DNA from 2 places in the Achromobacter sp. JUb104 genome. Region 2 is predicted to be linked to the other one. Evidence: riboswitches for the same ligand, from Rfam matches in the RefSeq annotation. Region 2 holds a riboswitch; the other holds the start of a gene.
What was found. A riboswitch is a leader RNA that binds a small molecule or an ion and turns the genes downstream of it on or off. The one in region 2 is predicted to bind glycine.
Positions count from the first base shown of each region.

Region 1: it holds a riboswitch for glycine, as region 2 does, so the genes downstream of both, M2361_RS02820 (D-amino acid dehydrogenase) here and gcvT (glycine cleavage system aminomethyltransferase GcvT) in region 2, are expected to answer to the same signal.

Region 1 covers NZ_JANUEY010000001.1:610,078-617,665, reverse strand. The annotation lists gene M2361_RS02830 (3-hydroxybutyryl-CoA dehydrogenase) at 1-637, shown strand, start outside; gene ampC (class C beta-lactamase) at 646-1,941, opposite strand; glycine riboswitch at 2,055-2,145, shown strand; gene M2361_RS02820 (D-amino acid dehydrogenase) at 2,286-3,533, shown strand; gene M2361_RS02815 (M23 family metallopeptidase) at 3,490-4,044, opposite strand; gene M2361_RS02810 (beta-propeller fold lactonase family protein) at 4,159-5,403, opposite strand; gene M2361_RS02805 (FAD-binding oxidoreductase) at 5,435-6,964, opposite strand; gene M2361_RS02800 (GlxA family transcriptional regulator) at 7,057-7,588, opposite strand, start outside.
Region 2 covers NZ_JANUEY010000002.1:772,193-779,780, reverse strand. The annotation lists gene M2361_RS15450 (superoxide dismutase) at 148-762, shown strand; gene M2361_RS15445 (ZIP family metal transporter) at 792-1,685, shown strand; glycine riboswitch at 1,802-1,897, shown strand; glycine riboswitch at 1,933-2,057, shown strand; gene gcvT (glycine cleavage system aminomethyltransferase GcvT) at 2,150-3,250, shown strand; gene gcvH (glycine cleavage system protein GcvH) at 3,353-3,730, shown strand; gene gcvP (aminomethyl-transferring glycine dehydrogenase) at 3,806-6,679, shown strand; gene M2361_RS15425 (DUF945 family protein) at 6,755-7,588, opposite strand, start outside.

The DNA of each region.
Region 1 (7,588 bases), on a different contig from region 2:
GGTCTGCGCGAAGGACGCCGTCATTGCGTCAACCACCTCAACATTTCTGGTGACCGAGCTGGCGGAACTGGTGCAACACCCGGAACGCTTTCTGAACGCGCACTGGCTCAACCCGGCCTATCTGATTCCGCTGGTTGAGGTCAGCCGTGGGCCGCGTACAAACGATGCCGCCTTGCAAGCCTTGCTGGACGTGCTACGTCAGGCCGGCAAGGTGCCCGTGCAGTGCGCGCCGTCGGCGGGCTACATCGTGCCGCGCATTCAGGCACTGGCGATGAACGAAGCCGCCCGCATGGTCGAGGAAGGCGTGGCCAGCGCCGAAGACATCGACACCGCCGTGCGCCTGGGATTCGGATTGCGCTTTTCGGTGCTGGGCTTGCTGGAATTCATCGACTGGGGTGGCGGCGACATCCTGTACTACGCGTCGCGCTACCTTGAAAGCGAGATCGGCCCGCGCTTCGCGTCGCCTGACGTCATCGCCCGCAACATGGAACAAGGCCGCAATGGGCTGCGAGATGGCAAAGGCTTCTACGACTACGCCGGCGTAGACGTGGATGCCTACAAAATGGAGCGCCTGGGACAGTTGTGCAAGCGGTTGGAAGTGATGGGGCTATTGCCGCGCGCGGGTGGTGCGCGCTAGCCAAGCCCTCAGTGCGCGTCCGCCTCAAGAATGCGATACGCCAGGCGCACGCGCGCTTCGTTCGGAATATTCCGATTCGCCAGGATCACCACGCCGACCTTCCTGGCCGGCACGAACGCCACGTAGGCGCCAAAGCCGTTGGTGGAACCGGTCTTGTTGATCCACACATCGGCGCGCGGCGCTTGCGGTGGGGTCAAGGCCTTGGCCGGTTGGCTCTGGCTGTTCATCGTGCCGGCATTGGCGGCAACCAGCGCTTCCAGCGTCACCGGGTACGCCAGTTGTTCCCACGCCAGGTCTTGCGTCATCGGACCCAGGTCGTAGTAGCCCACGTGCGTATCCGCCAGCGCCTTGGCAATTACGGTGTCACCAATGACGCGCTTGGCAATCCTCGCTTCCCGCGCGGCCTTGGCGCTGAATTCGCGCGGGGCAGACGCCACACCCATGTTCGCGTCCACAAAACGGATCAGGTCGCTGGCACTGGTCTTCACGCCGTACGCTTCGTCGGCCAGCACACCCGGGTTCACGCGCACGGGCGCGTTCTGCTTGTTGTAGCCCTGCGCGTAGTCGCCCATCTTGGCGGCCGGCACGTGGATATACGTGTTGGACAAGCCCAGCTTGGGCAACAGCGTCTTCTCGATAGCTTCAGCATAAGGCTGGCCGAGGCTCTTGGCCGCCACCACGCCCAGCATGCCGATGCTGGGGTTGGCATAGGTGCGGTACGTGCCCGGCGCGTAGCGCGGCGTCCACGCGGCCAGGTAGGCCATCAGTTGGGCGTCGTCCGTCACAACGTCCGGCACTTGCAAGGGAAAGCCGCCACCCGTGTGGGTACCCAGGTGGATCAGGTTCAGTTTGCCGAATGCCGTGCCTTGCAAGGTCGGCAAGAAGCGCGCCGGGCTGTCGGAGAGCGACAGCTTGCCCAACGCTTGGGCATAGGTTGCCAGGGTGGCGGTAAAGGTCTTGCTGATGGAGCCTAGCTCGAACAGCGTGTCGCGGCTGACAGGCGTGTGCGTTTGCAGCGAGGCCACGCCATAGTTCCGGAACTCATGGTGCCCATCGCGCGTGACGGCAATGGCCAGACCGGCAACGTCGTACTCCTGCATCAGCGCATGCACGGCGTCGTCGATATCGGCGCCAGGAGGCACCGGCTCGGCACGTACGGGCTGGCCCGAGGTGGCGGATTGATCAGCCTTCATAGGCGACGAGCCCGCCTGAACGCCGGACACGGCCACCAAAGAAAACACAGCGCCGCCGGCCACGGTAGCCAGGGCTTGCAAGACGGCGCGTCGCGCGGCGTGAAACGTCATTCCTATCGTCCTCTTGGTTTGCGCCGGTCCAACAACGCAGGCGGCGAACGCGACATAGTACTAACCCTGAATCAATTACGACAGGAACTTGGCTATTCTCTACCCCGTCGATTCAAAACCGCGTAGAAGAGATTGGCCCTTGCGGCCGGCGCCGACGGAGCAACCGCCCCGGAAACTCTCAGGCAACAGGACTGCGCGCGTCTAGACAATCTGGAGAGAGGCGCCGTGCGCGCCCACCGAAGGGGAACCCCGCCGCACCCGTCGGCCGGGTGAAGCTCTCAGGTATCAAAGACAGATGGGGTGCCGCATCCGTATTGGTTGCGGCCACACCCTCTGGAGCCACCATGCCCCGCATCGCCATCATTGGCGCCGGTATCACCGGCGTCACGTCCGCCTATGCCTTGTGCAAATTGGGATACCAGGTCACCGTCTACGACCGCCAGCGCTATCCCGCCATGGAAACGTCCTACGCCAACGGCGGCCAACTGTCCGCCAGCAACGCCGAGGTCTGGAACAGCACCGCCACCATTCTCAAAGGGCTGCGCTGGATGCTGCGCAAAAACGCGCCGCTGTTGCTGAACCCCCGGTTCAGTTGGCACAAGTATTCGTGGCTGGCGCAGTTCATGGCGCAAATTCCCAACTACCGCGACAACACCATCGCCACTACCCGCCTGGCCATCCAGGCGCGCCAGCACTTGTTCGACATGGCCGAGGCCGAAGGCATCGACTTCGACCTGGAACGCCGGGGCATCCTGCACATCTACCATGACGCCGACAGCTTCAAGGCGGCGCACCGCGCCAACACGCTGTTGCAAGCCGGCGGCCTGGACCGCTACGCCGTGACGGCCGACGAAGCCCGCGCCATCGAACCCACCCTGCAAACCGGATGCCACGGCGGCTTCTACACGCCATCGGACGCCACAGGCGACATCCACAAGTTCACCCGAGGCCTGGCCCGCGCCTGCGAACGCCGTGGCGTGAGCTTCGTGCAAGACGCCGACATCGGCGCCATCCGCCCGCACAACGGCGGTTACGGGCTGGACGTACTGCGCAACGGCGGCACCGAACGCGAACCGCACGAGGCCGACGCCATCGTGGTGTGCGCGGGGTCCGCCAGCAGACAATTCGCCAAGCTGCTGGGCGACAGGTTGAACATCTACCCGGTCAAGGGCTATTCGATCAGCGTGCACCTGGACGACGCCGACAGCCGCGCAGCCGCGCCCCACGTCAGCTTGCTGGACGAAGCCGCAAAGATCGTCACCAGCCGCCTGGGCGACCGCTTCCGCGTAGCCGGCACGGCCGAGTTCAACGGCTTCAACCTGGACATCCGTGCCGAGCGCGTGCAACCGCTGATCGACTGGACCCGCAAGCATTTCCCCGGCGTGATGACATCGCGGGTCGTCCCGTGGTGCGGCCTGCGCCCCATGACGCCCAACATGCTGCCGCGTGTGGGGCCGGGCAAACGCCCGGGAGTGTTCTACAACACCGGACATGGGCACTTGGGCTGGACCTTATCGGCGGCGACGGCGCAGGTGCTGACGGAAAGCGTCAGGGCGGCGTTTTCTGGGTCACCAACAGCGCATACGGGTTGATGGCCCCGCCGTCATAAATTCCATAATGCAGATGCGGCGGGGTTCCTTGGGCATTCCCCGTATTGCCGACATAACCCAGCACATCACCCGGCGCCACCAATTGCCCGCGTTCAATGTCGGCGTAGCCGTCCAGATGCGCGTAGTAATGCCGTTGGCGGCCGGGGCCCAGCACCCATACCACCTGGCCGCCAAGGTTGTTCGTGCCCACCTGCATCACGACGCCTTCGGTGGTGGACAGCACGGGCGTGCCCCGGGGGGCAAAGATGTCGATGCCTTCGTGGCGCCGGCCGTTCGACCGCGCGGCGCCCCAGGTGTCGGAAAGGCGTCGCGAGGAAACACCCTGCACCGGCACGGGCAATGACGTCGGCGCTTCTTGCCACGCAAGCCGCGCCATATGCCACGGCGCGCGCGCAGCATCGGGCAGGCGGGGCCACGCCCAAACGGCCAGCGCGGCCAACAAGGAAAGTACGACGATGCGCCTGATGAAGCGCAAGACAGGGTTGGCGTTCATGAACGGTTCGACGCTGAGCGGGCGGAGGGGTTCCCCGGTGTCTGAGGCGACTACGGCAGTTGTGACGGCTGCGATAGCCGCGATGGATGCAATGACGCCAATGGGTATGAAGGCTCAGGCGAACACCAGACACACCGGCGTGGGCACCTGGGCCACCACGTCGGGGTTGTCCAGGCGCCCCGTTGCGGCATCGATGCGCAAGCGCAGGATCGAATCACCTTTCTGGTTCAGCGCGTACAAGGCGCCGCCGTCCGGCGCCATGGTCAGTGCGCGCGGAAAGCGCAGCCCTTCCGTCCAGACTTGCAGCGGCGTGAGCGCGCCGTCCGCGCCTATGCCAAAGACGCCGATGCTGTCCGCCTGCGGATGATCGTTCTGGACGCGGCGGGTAGACACATACAGATAGCGGCCGGATGGATGAATGAGCAGTGACGCCGCGTTGGCCGTGCCAGTAAAGCCCGCCGGCGTGGCCGGGACGGTGTGGCGGTGTTCCAGCACACGGCCCGCGATGGAGTCATACCCGTAGCACGACACGCTGGCATCGAGCTCATTGACGACATACAGCAGCGCGCCGTCGGGATGCAGCGCCAGATGGCGTGGCCCGCTGCCCGCAGGCAGTTCGGTGCGCGCGGAGAGCGACAAGTTGCCGTCTGCCAGCGTAAACGCATTGATGCGGTCGCTGCCCAGGTCAGTAGCCAGCACGCGCTGGCCGGTGGGGTCGAACAGCACCATGTGCGGGTGGGCGGATTGCTGTTCGGGACGCGGGCCAGAGCCGGTTTCCTTGACGATGCCTGACACCGCGCCCAACGAACCATCGCGCTGGATGGGCAGCACGTTGTAGGTGCCGCCCAGGTACTGCGCAGTGACCAGATGCTTGCCGTCGGGCGATACCGCCAGGTGCGCTGGCGCGGTGCTGGATAAGGACAGGGGCTGCCGGTTCAACAATCGCAAGCTGCCATCCGCGGCATCAATGGCGTAGGCCTCGGCCGTGCCCCGGGGCAGCCCTTGCCAGTGTTCGATCTCGTTGATGGCGTACAGAAAGCGCCGCGTGGGATGCACGGCCAGATAGGACGGGTTGTCGCTTTCCATTACCTGGACCAGCCGCCAGCCTTGCGCGCGCATCGCAAACACGTGGATGCCCGCGGACGGTGGCCCGCCTGCCGTGCCGCCCGGCGCATCGTGCGTGTAGGTGCCCACATAGGCAAAGCCGGCGGGATCAGCGGGGGATGTAAGGGATGTGGAAGATGGGGCCGATGCCGACGCGCCCATCGCGGACAGCCACGGCGCCGCCGCGCTCGCGGCCGACAAACCACCGGCAAGCTGGATGAAGGATCTGCGCGGCGCGCTGAAGAAGGTGTTCATGGCAGGCTCCGGCAAGGCGAATCGTGCGTCATCACGGGCGCACCGACATCGCATGGTGGAAGACATTATTCGGATCGTAGCGGCGCTTGACCTGTTGCAGGAACGGATAAAGCTCGCCCTTTCCGTAATACAACTGCGGCCAAAAATCATGCGCGAGCATGTCGCGGTCGGGGTAGTTGATGTAGCAGCCTTGATACCTATCCCCCGGATACGGCGTGCCCGCGAATCCCGACAATGGCGAAGGGGCCGCCGGGTCCGTATACACGTCGCGGTAAAAATCCGTCATCCAGCGCAAATGGATGGCGTCCTGGTCGGCATGGGTCCAGTAGGTTTGGTATTGCAGCTTCATGACCGATTCACGCTGATGCACGGCGGTGTCGCGCAGGCGTTCGGGCCGGTTGATGGCGCCGCCGTAAGAGTCCACCTGCAACAGCGACTGGCGCAGGTCAGCGCCGGGCATGTCGCGAGTCAGATGCGTGTAAATGCGCGCGGACTCGTGCACGCTGAAGTTGCGTTTCATGTAGGCGGACTTGTATTTGCCGCGCTGGTTGGGGCCCGAGCCATTGAGCGTTTGCGTGGCCGCCAGCCAGTCGTAGCGGATAACCGTGTGCGGCTCGCTGCAAAGCAGGTCGCCGCCCATGCGCGGGCGTGGCAGGCCTGGCGTGGTGGCCCGCGCGGCAACCGGCGCGCAGGCACGGAAGCGGTCCAGAAAATCTTGCAGCACCGTCAGGTCTCGGCAAGTGCCGTCGGGGTTGCAGAACTGCACGATCATCACGATCTGCCCCGCCGCCTGATGCGTGAGCTTCAGCAACGAGAACATGCCCCAGGTGTCGGCGGCCCTGCCCCGCGTTTCCCAATAGCTGCCATAGATGTCCAGCAGTTGCGCAAAGCGCCGGGGCGTCATGCCGGCCCAGTCGAATGCAACGGTGGCGATGGCCACTTCGCGCGGAGCCTGGGGCAACGTGGCAAAACCATAGCTGGTGATCACGCCGAAGTTTCCGCCGCCCGCCCCTCGGCAGGCACGAAACAGGTCGGCGTCGCGCGTGGCGTCGACGGTGCGCGGCACGACGTTGCCGCCCGCGTCCACGGTCAGGATGTCGACCGCGCTCAGCCAGTCGCACGCCAGCCCTTGCAGGCGCGACAGCAGGCCGTAGCCGCCGCCCGTGATGTGGCCGCCCGCCGCCACCGAATAGCAAGAGCCGCCGGGCAAGGACACGCCATGACGCTTGTACAGGTCCAGGTCGCCGTTCCAGTTTTGCGAACCGGCGGCAATGCGCAGCAGCCCGTCGGATGACGGAGGCACGCGGTCCAGCAAGCTGAGGTCAAGGATGGCGCCGCCCGGATTGTTCGAGACGAAGTCCTCATAGCAGTGGCCCCCGCTACGTATCGTGGGGCGCTTGCCCTGCGCCACGATGCGGGACAGGGCACGGGCCGCGTCATCGGGTGTTTCACAGAGTTCGATGCGCGCGGCCGCATCTTCGGGCTGGGCGGGCCACCGCAGGTTGAAGCCCTTTTTCAGGGTCTTGTAGCGGGGATCGTCGTGGGTCACGCTGATGCTCATGTCGGCTTGCCTCCCGGGCCTGGGAGTCAGGCCGCGACGCATCAAGGATAGGCCGAGAGCGCCCCGAACATCTGTAAGAGGAGTCCGATTTTCTACTGATACCGTCCGCGATATCCCACCGGCGACATGCCGCAGTATTTATTGAAAATATCGCGAAACGCCTTGGTGTCGTTGTAGCCCACTTCATACATGACTTCGGCCACACTCTTGCGCGAACTTTCCAAGCGTTTCTTGGCCGCTTCCACGCGCACGCGCTGCAGGTATTCCACGATGCTGTTGCCCGTGGCCTGCCGAAAGCGCCGTTCCAGCGTGCGGCGTCCCATGGCATGGCGGCCAGCCAAATCTTCCACGGTGATTTTTTCCGTGTAGCGGCCTTCGATATAGGTCTGCACGGCGCGCACCACCTCGTCGGCGTGAGCCTTCTGGCCCATGAACACCGCGAACGGCAATTGGCTCTGACGGCTCCAGTCCAGTTGGAAGTACTTGGCGCACCAGATGGCGGTGTCGCGGTCGGTATATTTTTCGATCAGGTGCAGCACCAGATGCGCCGCGGAAAATGCGCCGCCGCTGGTGTAGACGCCGTTCTCGGCCATGACGACGCGGTCGCTGATCCAGCGGACATTC
Region 2 (7,588 bases):
ATGGCGCGGTGATGGCGCGCTAATGTTGCGGTAATGGCCCAACATCCACGCCGTCATTGTTTTATCAAATAAAAATACATATCATTTATGTTTTCGATTTCGACTGGCACCTTTCGATGCAAAGGCACCAATCCCACGGAGACATGCATGCCCTATACCCTTCCGACGCTGCCCTACGCCTATGACGCCCTGGAGCCTCACATCGACGCGATGACGATGGAGATCCACTACAGCAAGCATCATCAAACCTACGTCACCAGCCTGAACGCGGCGCTGGATGGCGCCGGTATCAGCACGGAAGAACCCGTTGAAGCCTTGGTCGCGCGCCTGGACCAATTGCCGGAAGCCATACGGGGCGCGGTCCGCAACCATGGCGGTGGCCACGCCAACCACAGCTTGTTCTGGTCCGTGATGTCGCCCGAAGGCGGCGGTGAACCCGATGGCGCGCTGGCCGCCGCCATCGACGCCGAACTGGGTGGCCTGGCCGCCTTCCGCGAGGTCTTCACCAAAGCCGCCTTGACCCGCTTCGGCAGCGGCTGGGCCTGGCTCTCGGTCACGCCCGCCGGCAAGCTGGTCGTGGAAAGCAGCGCCAACCAGGACAGCCCGCTGATGCAGGGCAACACCCCGATCCTGGGCCTGGACGTCTGGGAACACGCCTATTACCTCAAGTACCAAAACCGTCGCCCTGAATACATTGGCGCCTTTTACAATGTCGTGAATTGGTCCGAAGTGGCTCGCCGCTATGCGGCTGCGAAGGGCTAAGCCCGCTCTGTGACGGAGGCAGCCGCCCCATGAACACCTTCAGTCGTCATCGCGTGCGTCCCGCGGCCACCAGCATCAGTGTCTGGACGCTGGCGGTTTTGGTGTCATGCCTGGCTTTGCACCAGTTGTGGGCCTATCTGGATGTGCGCGCGCCGCACGTGGCTGACGCATTGCTGGGCGGCCTGGTGGCCGCCGCCGCCACCGCGCTGGGCACCTTGCCCATTCTGTTCGCCCGCACCATTCCGCAAAAGGTCCAGGACAGCATGTTCGGCTTCGGCGCCGGCGTCATGCTGGCGGCCTGCGCGTTTTCGCTGGTGGCCCCGGGCATCGCGGCGGCCGAAAGCCAGGGCATGGGCCCCTGGGGCGCGGGGCTGACGGTGGGGGCGGCCATTCTGCTGGGCGCCGCCGTGCTGCTCATCATGGATCGCACGCTGCCACACGAGCACTTCATCAAGGGCCGCGAAGGCATCGAGTCGCGCCGCATTCGCCGGGCCTGGCTGTTCGTCATCGCCATCACCTTGCATAACCTGCCCGAAGGCCTGGCCATCGGGGTCGGCTTTGCGGGCGGCGATCCGGTGGCGGGCACCGCGCTGGCTACCGGCATCGCCATCCAGGACGTTCCCGAAGGGTTGGTCGTGGCGGTGGCGTTGCTGGCAGCCGGCTACACGCGAACCTTCGCCGTGGCGCTGGGGATGTTGTCGGGGCTGGTCGAGCCGCTGGGCGCCGTGCTGGGCGCCGCCATCGTCGGCTGGTCAGCGTTGCTGCTGCCCTGGGGCCTGGGCTTCGCGGCGGGCGCCATGCTGTTTGTCATCAGCCATGAAATCATTCCCGAGTCGCACCGCAAGGGGCACGAGGTCTACGCCACGTGCGGGCTGATGCTGGGCTTTGTGCTGATGATGCTGCTGGACACGGCGCTGGGTTAGTTTCGGCGCTGGCGTCAAGCTGGGCGCGGGTCCCGGCAGCGGTTTGCCCAGGGGCCGAGCCCCGAAATCGCGCTTTTCCGGGGCTTGTTTTCGTTGTATGCTTGGCGCCGCTGTCACGCATGTTTGCGGGAGAGAGCGGCCGTTTCAGTGGGCCGCCGCCGAAGGCGCAATTCGCCCAGAATCGCTCAGGTAACCGATACCGCACATGCTTGCCCCGTCCCGGTTTTTTCACCGTGTGGATGCGGCAAAACAGTACTCTGGAGAGACCTGGCGCCGCCCCGAAATTCGGGACACAGCGAGCAGCCCAGGCGCCGAAGGTGCAAACCCGCCACGCGCGGGGCAACTCTCAGGCAAAAGGACAGAGGGGCGGAAGATTCAGCCGATGCCGTGCAAGCGCAATCAGCCTTGTCACGACCGGCATTCCGTAACCCTGGCAAAGCATTGCCGTCCCGGAGTTCTCGCGCATGTCCGCAACCCTCAAACGCACCCCGCTGGCCGACGAACACATCGCCTCCGGCGCCCGAATGGTCGATTTCGGCGGCTGGGACATGCCCTTGGCCTACGGCTCGCAGCTTGAGGAACACCACGCGGTGCGCCAGGACGCCGGCATGTTCGACGTGTCGCACATGCTGAACGTCGATGTTGTCGGCCCCGACGCCTACGCCTTCCTGCAACGCCTGGTCGCCAACGACGTCGCCAAGCTGACCGTGCCCGGCAAGGCGCTGTATTCCTGCATGCTGAACCCGCAGGGCGGCGTCATCGACGACCTGATCATCTATTTCTTCGCCGCCGACGAATGGCGCGTGGTGGTCAACGCCGGCACCGCCGACAAAGACGTGGCCTGGATGCAGCGTGTGAAGCAGGCCGGCAATTTCGACGTCGCCATCACCCCGCGCCGCGACCTGGCCATGGTGGCCGTGCAGGGCCCCAACGCCCGCGCCAAGGTCTGGGCCGCGCGTCCGGCCTGGCAGGCCGTCTCCGAACCCCTGACGCCTTTCGTCGCCGCCCGCGTGGGCGACGACACGCTCGTCGCGCGCACCGGCTACACCGGCGAAGACGGCTTTGAAATCGTCCTGCCCGCCGACGACGTCGTGCAATTGTGGCGCGACCTTGCCGCCCAGGGCGTGCGCCCGGCGGGCCTGGGCGCGCGTGACACGCTGCGCCTGGAAGCCGGCATGAACCTGTACGGCCAGGACATGGACGAGCTGACCCAGCCCGACCAGGCCGGCCTGACCTGGACCGTGTCCTTGAAGAACGCCGAGCGCCGCTTCATCGGCCGCGACGCGCTGGAACAATTCGCCACCCCCGCCGCCTTTGTCGGCCTGAAGCTGCAAGAGCGCGGCGTGATGCGCGCCCACATGGCCGTGCGCACGCCGGCCGGCACGGGCGAACTCACCAGCGGCACCATGTCGCCCACGCTGGGCGTGTCGATCGGCTTTGCCCGCCTGCCGCAAGGCGTGCGTCCGGGCGACACGGTCGAAGTCGATATCCGCGGCAAATGGGTGCCCGCCCTGGTCTGCAAGCTGCCTTTTGTCCGTAACGGCAAAGCCGTCGAACACTCGTAAACTCGAAGCTTCGCGCGACCGGCCGCCTGCCTACACGCACGCGGCGTTCGCGCGAGGCGCGCAACACCATTCATCTACCCCGTATTCCCTAGAGGATTTCCCATGAGCCTGCCCACCGATCGCAAGTACACCTCGTCCCACGAATGGGTCAAAGCTGAAGGCGACGTGTTCGTCGTCGGCATCACCGACACCGCCCAGGACCAATTGGGCGACCTGGTTTTCGTTGGCGACGTGAATGTCGGCGCCAAGCTGAAGGCGGGCGAAACCGCCGGCGTGGTCGAGTCGGTCAAGGCCGCTTCCGACATCTACGCCCCGGTCGACGGTGAAATCGTCGCTTTCAACGACGAACTGGAAAACAACCCCAGCCTGATCAACGAATCGGCCTTCACCACCTGGATCTTCAAGATCAAGCCGGTGAACTCCGCCGACGCCGACAAGCTGCTGGATGCCGCCGGCTACGAAGCCGTCGCCAACGGTTAAGCCGGTTCGAGCCGGGCGCGCCGTCCTCGTGGCGCGCCCGGCTCGCGAAATGCACCACCACCCCGAGATCTCTCCATGTCGCGCGCCCTAGACACCCATACCGACTTCATCCCCCGCCACATCGGCCCGTCCGACGCCGACCAGGCCGCCATGCTCCAAGTGATTGGCAGCGCCAGCCTGGACGCCCTGATCGACGAAGTCGTGCCCGCCAAGATCCGCAGCCAGGCCCCGCTGGCGCTGCCGCCCTCGCGCAGCGAACCCGACGTGCTGGCCGAGCTGAAGCAGATTGCCGGCCGCAACAAGGTCTTTCGCAACTACATCGGCCAGGGGTACTACGGCACGCAGACGCCCAACGTCGTGCTGCGCAACATTCTTGAGAACCCCGCCTGGTACACGGCCTACACGCCGTATCAGCCGGAGATCTCGCAGGGCCGTCTTGAAGCCCTGCTGAACTACCAGACCATGGTCGCCGACCTGACCGGGCTGGACATCTCCAACGCCTCGCTGCTGGACGAAAGCACCGCCGCCGCCGAAGCCATGACGCTGGCTCGCCGTGGCGCCAAGTCGCAAAGCCCGGTGTTCTTCATTTCGCGCCACGTGCATCCGCAGACCATTGAAGTCGTGCGTACGCGCGCCGAAGGCCTGGGGCTGGAAATCGCCGTCGGTGACGAGGCCGAAGGTCTGCCCGAGTGCTTTGGCGTGCTGCTGCAATACCCGCACAGCACCGGTTCCGTGTCCGACTACCGCAAGCTGGCTGAAGCCGCCCACGCGCAAGGCGCCGTGGTCGCTTGCGCCACCGACCTGCTGGCGCTGGCTCTGTTGGCCGCCCCGGGCGAGTGGGGCGCGGACATCGCCATTGGTTCGGCGCAACGCTTCGGCGTGCCGTTCGGCTTTGGCGGCCCGCACGCCGGCTTCATGGCCTGCAAGGATTCCTTCAAGCGCAACATGGCCGGCCGTTTGGTCGGCGTGTCGAAAGACGCGCAAGGCAACCCGGCGATGCGCCTGGCGCTGCAAACGCGCGAACAGCACATCCGCCGCGAGAAGGCCACGTCCAACATCTGCACGGCGCAAGTGCTGCTGGCCGTGATGGCCGGCATGTACGCCGTGTGGCATGGTCCGGAAGGCATCCGCCGCATCGCCCAGCGCGTGCAGCGCAGCACCGCCATCCTGCGTGGTGAACTGATCAAGCTGGGCGTGAAGGTCGTGAACGACACCTTCTTCGACACGCTGTTGCTGGAAACCGGCGCCGCCACCCCGGCCATCCTGACCGCCGCCGAGTGCGAGCACATCAACCTGCGCCGCGTCGATGGCGCGCGCCTGGCGGTGTCGCTGGACGAAACCGTCACCGTCGCTGACCTGCAAGCGCTGGTCAACGTGTTCGCCGCCGGCCTGGAACGCGACGACGTCGAACTCGACATCGACGCGCTGGACGCGGCCGCCGCCAGCGGCATTCCCGCATCGGTCGCGCGCGAAAGCGCCATCCTGAAGCACCCGGTCTTCTCCAGCGTGCAGTCCGAAACCGACATGCTGCGCTACCTGCGCAAGCTGGCCGACAAGGACCTGGCACTGGACCGCACGATGATCCCGCTGGGTTCGTGCACCATGAAGCTGAACGCCACGGCCGAGATGATCCCCATCACCTGGCCCGAGTTCGCGCTGATCCACCCGTTTGCGCCCGCCTCGCAAAGCCAGGGCTACAACGAACTGATCGACCGCCTGTCCGCCGCGCTGTGCGAAATCACCGGCTACGACAACATCAGCCTGCAACCCAACTCGGGCGCGCAGGGCGAATACGCCGGCCTGCTGGCAATTCGCGGCTACCACCAGGCCAACGGCCAGCATCAGCGCAACGTCTGCCTGATCCCGGCTTCGGCCCACGGCACCAACCCCGCGTCGGCCCAACTGGCCGGCATGGACGTGGTGGTGGTGGCGTCTGATTCCAACGGCAACGTCGATCTTTCCGACCTGCGCGCCAAGATCGAACAGGTGGGCGACAAGCTCGCCGCGCTGATGATCACCTACCCGTCCACGCACGGCGTGTTCGAGGAAGCCGTCACCGAAATCTGCGACCTGGTCCACCAGGCCGGCGGCCAGGTCTACCTGGACGGCGCCAACATGAACGCGATGGTGGGCGTGGCCCAGCCGGGCAAGTTCGGGTCCGACGTGTCGCACCTGAACCTGCACAAGACCTTCTGCATTCCGCATGGCGGCGGCGGCCCCGGCGTGGGTCCCGTGGCGGTGCGCGCGCATCTGGCGCCGTACCTGCCGGGCGTGGTGAACGAGCAGGGCAAGCTGCCTGGCGACGCCAAGGTCGGCCCGGTCTCGGCCGCGCCGTTCGGCTCGGCCGGCATTCTGCCGATTCCGTTCGTGTACATCGCGCTGATGGGCGCCGACGGCCTGCGCCGCGCCACCGAAGTGGCCATCCTGAACGCCAACTACATCGCCACCCGCCTGCGCGACCACTACCCGGTGCTGTACGCGGGCCGCAATGGCCGCGTGGCGCACGAGTGCATCCTGGACGTGCGCCCGCTGAAGGAAACCAGCGGCATCAGCGCCGAAGACATCGCCAAGCGCTTGATGGACTACGGCTTCCACGCGCCCACCATGAGCTTCCCGGTAGCGGGCACGCTGATGGTCGAGCCCACGGAATCCGAGGGCGTGGCCGAGCTTGACCGCTTCATCGACGCCATGATTTCGATTCGCGAGGAGATCGCCCAGGTCGAACGTGGTGAACGTGACCGCGACGACAACGTGCTGAAGAACGCGCCGCACACCGCGCAGATGCTGCTGGCCGAAGAATGGCTGCACGATTACCCGCGCCAGCAGGCCGCCTACCCGGTGGCGTCACTGCGCGAGGCCAAGTACTGGCCGCCGGTGGCCCGTGTGGACAACGCCTACGGCGACCGCAACCTGGTCTGCGCCTGCCTGCCGATCGAAGCTTACGCGTAACGCAATGGCGATAAAAAAGCCTCCATCGCAAGATGGAGGCTTTTTGCTGGGCGTTTGCCCGATCGGGTATCAGCCTTACTTGGCCGGCGCTGCCTGCACTGCCGTGTTGAAGTCTTCGGCGATGCTGATGAAGGTGTTCAGCAGGATCTGCAAGTTGTCCTTGCCGATGCCGCCTTCCGCGTTCATGTCCATCTGCAGCACGGCCTGGTTCTTGTCGTCCAGATAGGCGCGCGTCCAGCGGTATTCCTGGTTCCAGCTATTGATGGCCTTCAGCGGCATCGGCTTCTTGGTCTTGTACGTGGCCGTCATGACCAGGTCCAGGCACTTTTCGGTGAAGTCGTTGCACAGGAACTCCAGGCGCAGCTCGCTGGCGCCGGTGTTGCCGGCATCCAGCAGCAGCACGGGGCCTTCGTTGCCATCATGCTTGTTGGCGGTGATGCCCATGTCGTCCAGCAGGCTGCTGATGGTGTCCAGGTCGAAATCCTGCATCACGCCGACGGCGGGCGTTGCGTCCGCGGCCGGTTCTTCCTGGCCCATATCCGGCATGGCTTCGTCATCGTCGTCCATGCCGCCCATGCCGGTGGCGCCCAGCAGGCCGCTGAACAGCTCGTCGGCGGGAATTTCCTTGCCGTTCAAGTTACCCATGCCTTCAGCGAACGTGAACTTGCCGACGATGTTGTCGCCGTCGTTCTTGCCCACGTTCAGCATTTCGGCCATGCCGGCCATCTGGCGCACGCTTTCGTCGGCTTCTTCGGCCGCTTTTTCAGGCGTCAGGCCTTCTTTCTTGATCGCGTATTGCGCGGCCAGATCCTGCACCATCGGCTTGGAGATGATCAGCGTGGCGTCGATGCGCTTGATGGCCTGGACGGCGATCTCTTGCGGCGTCAGGTTCTTGATGTCGGCCGGGTT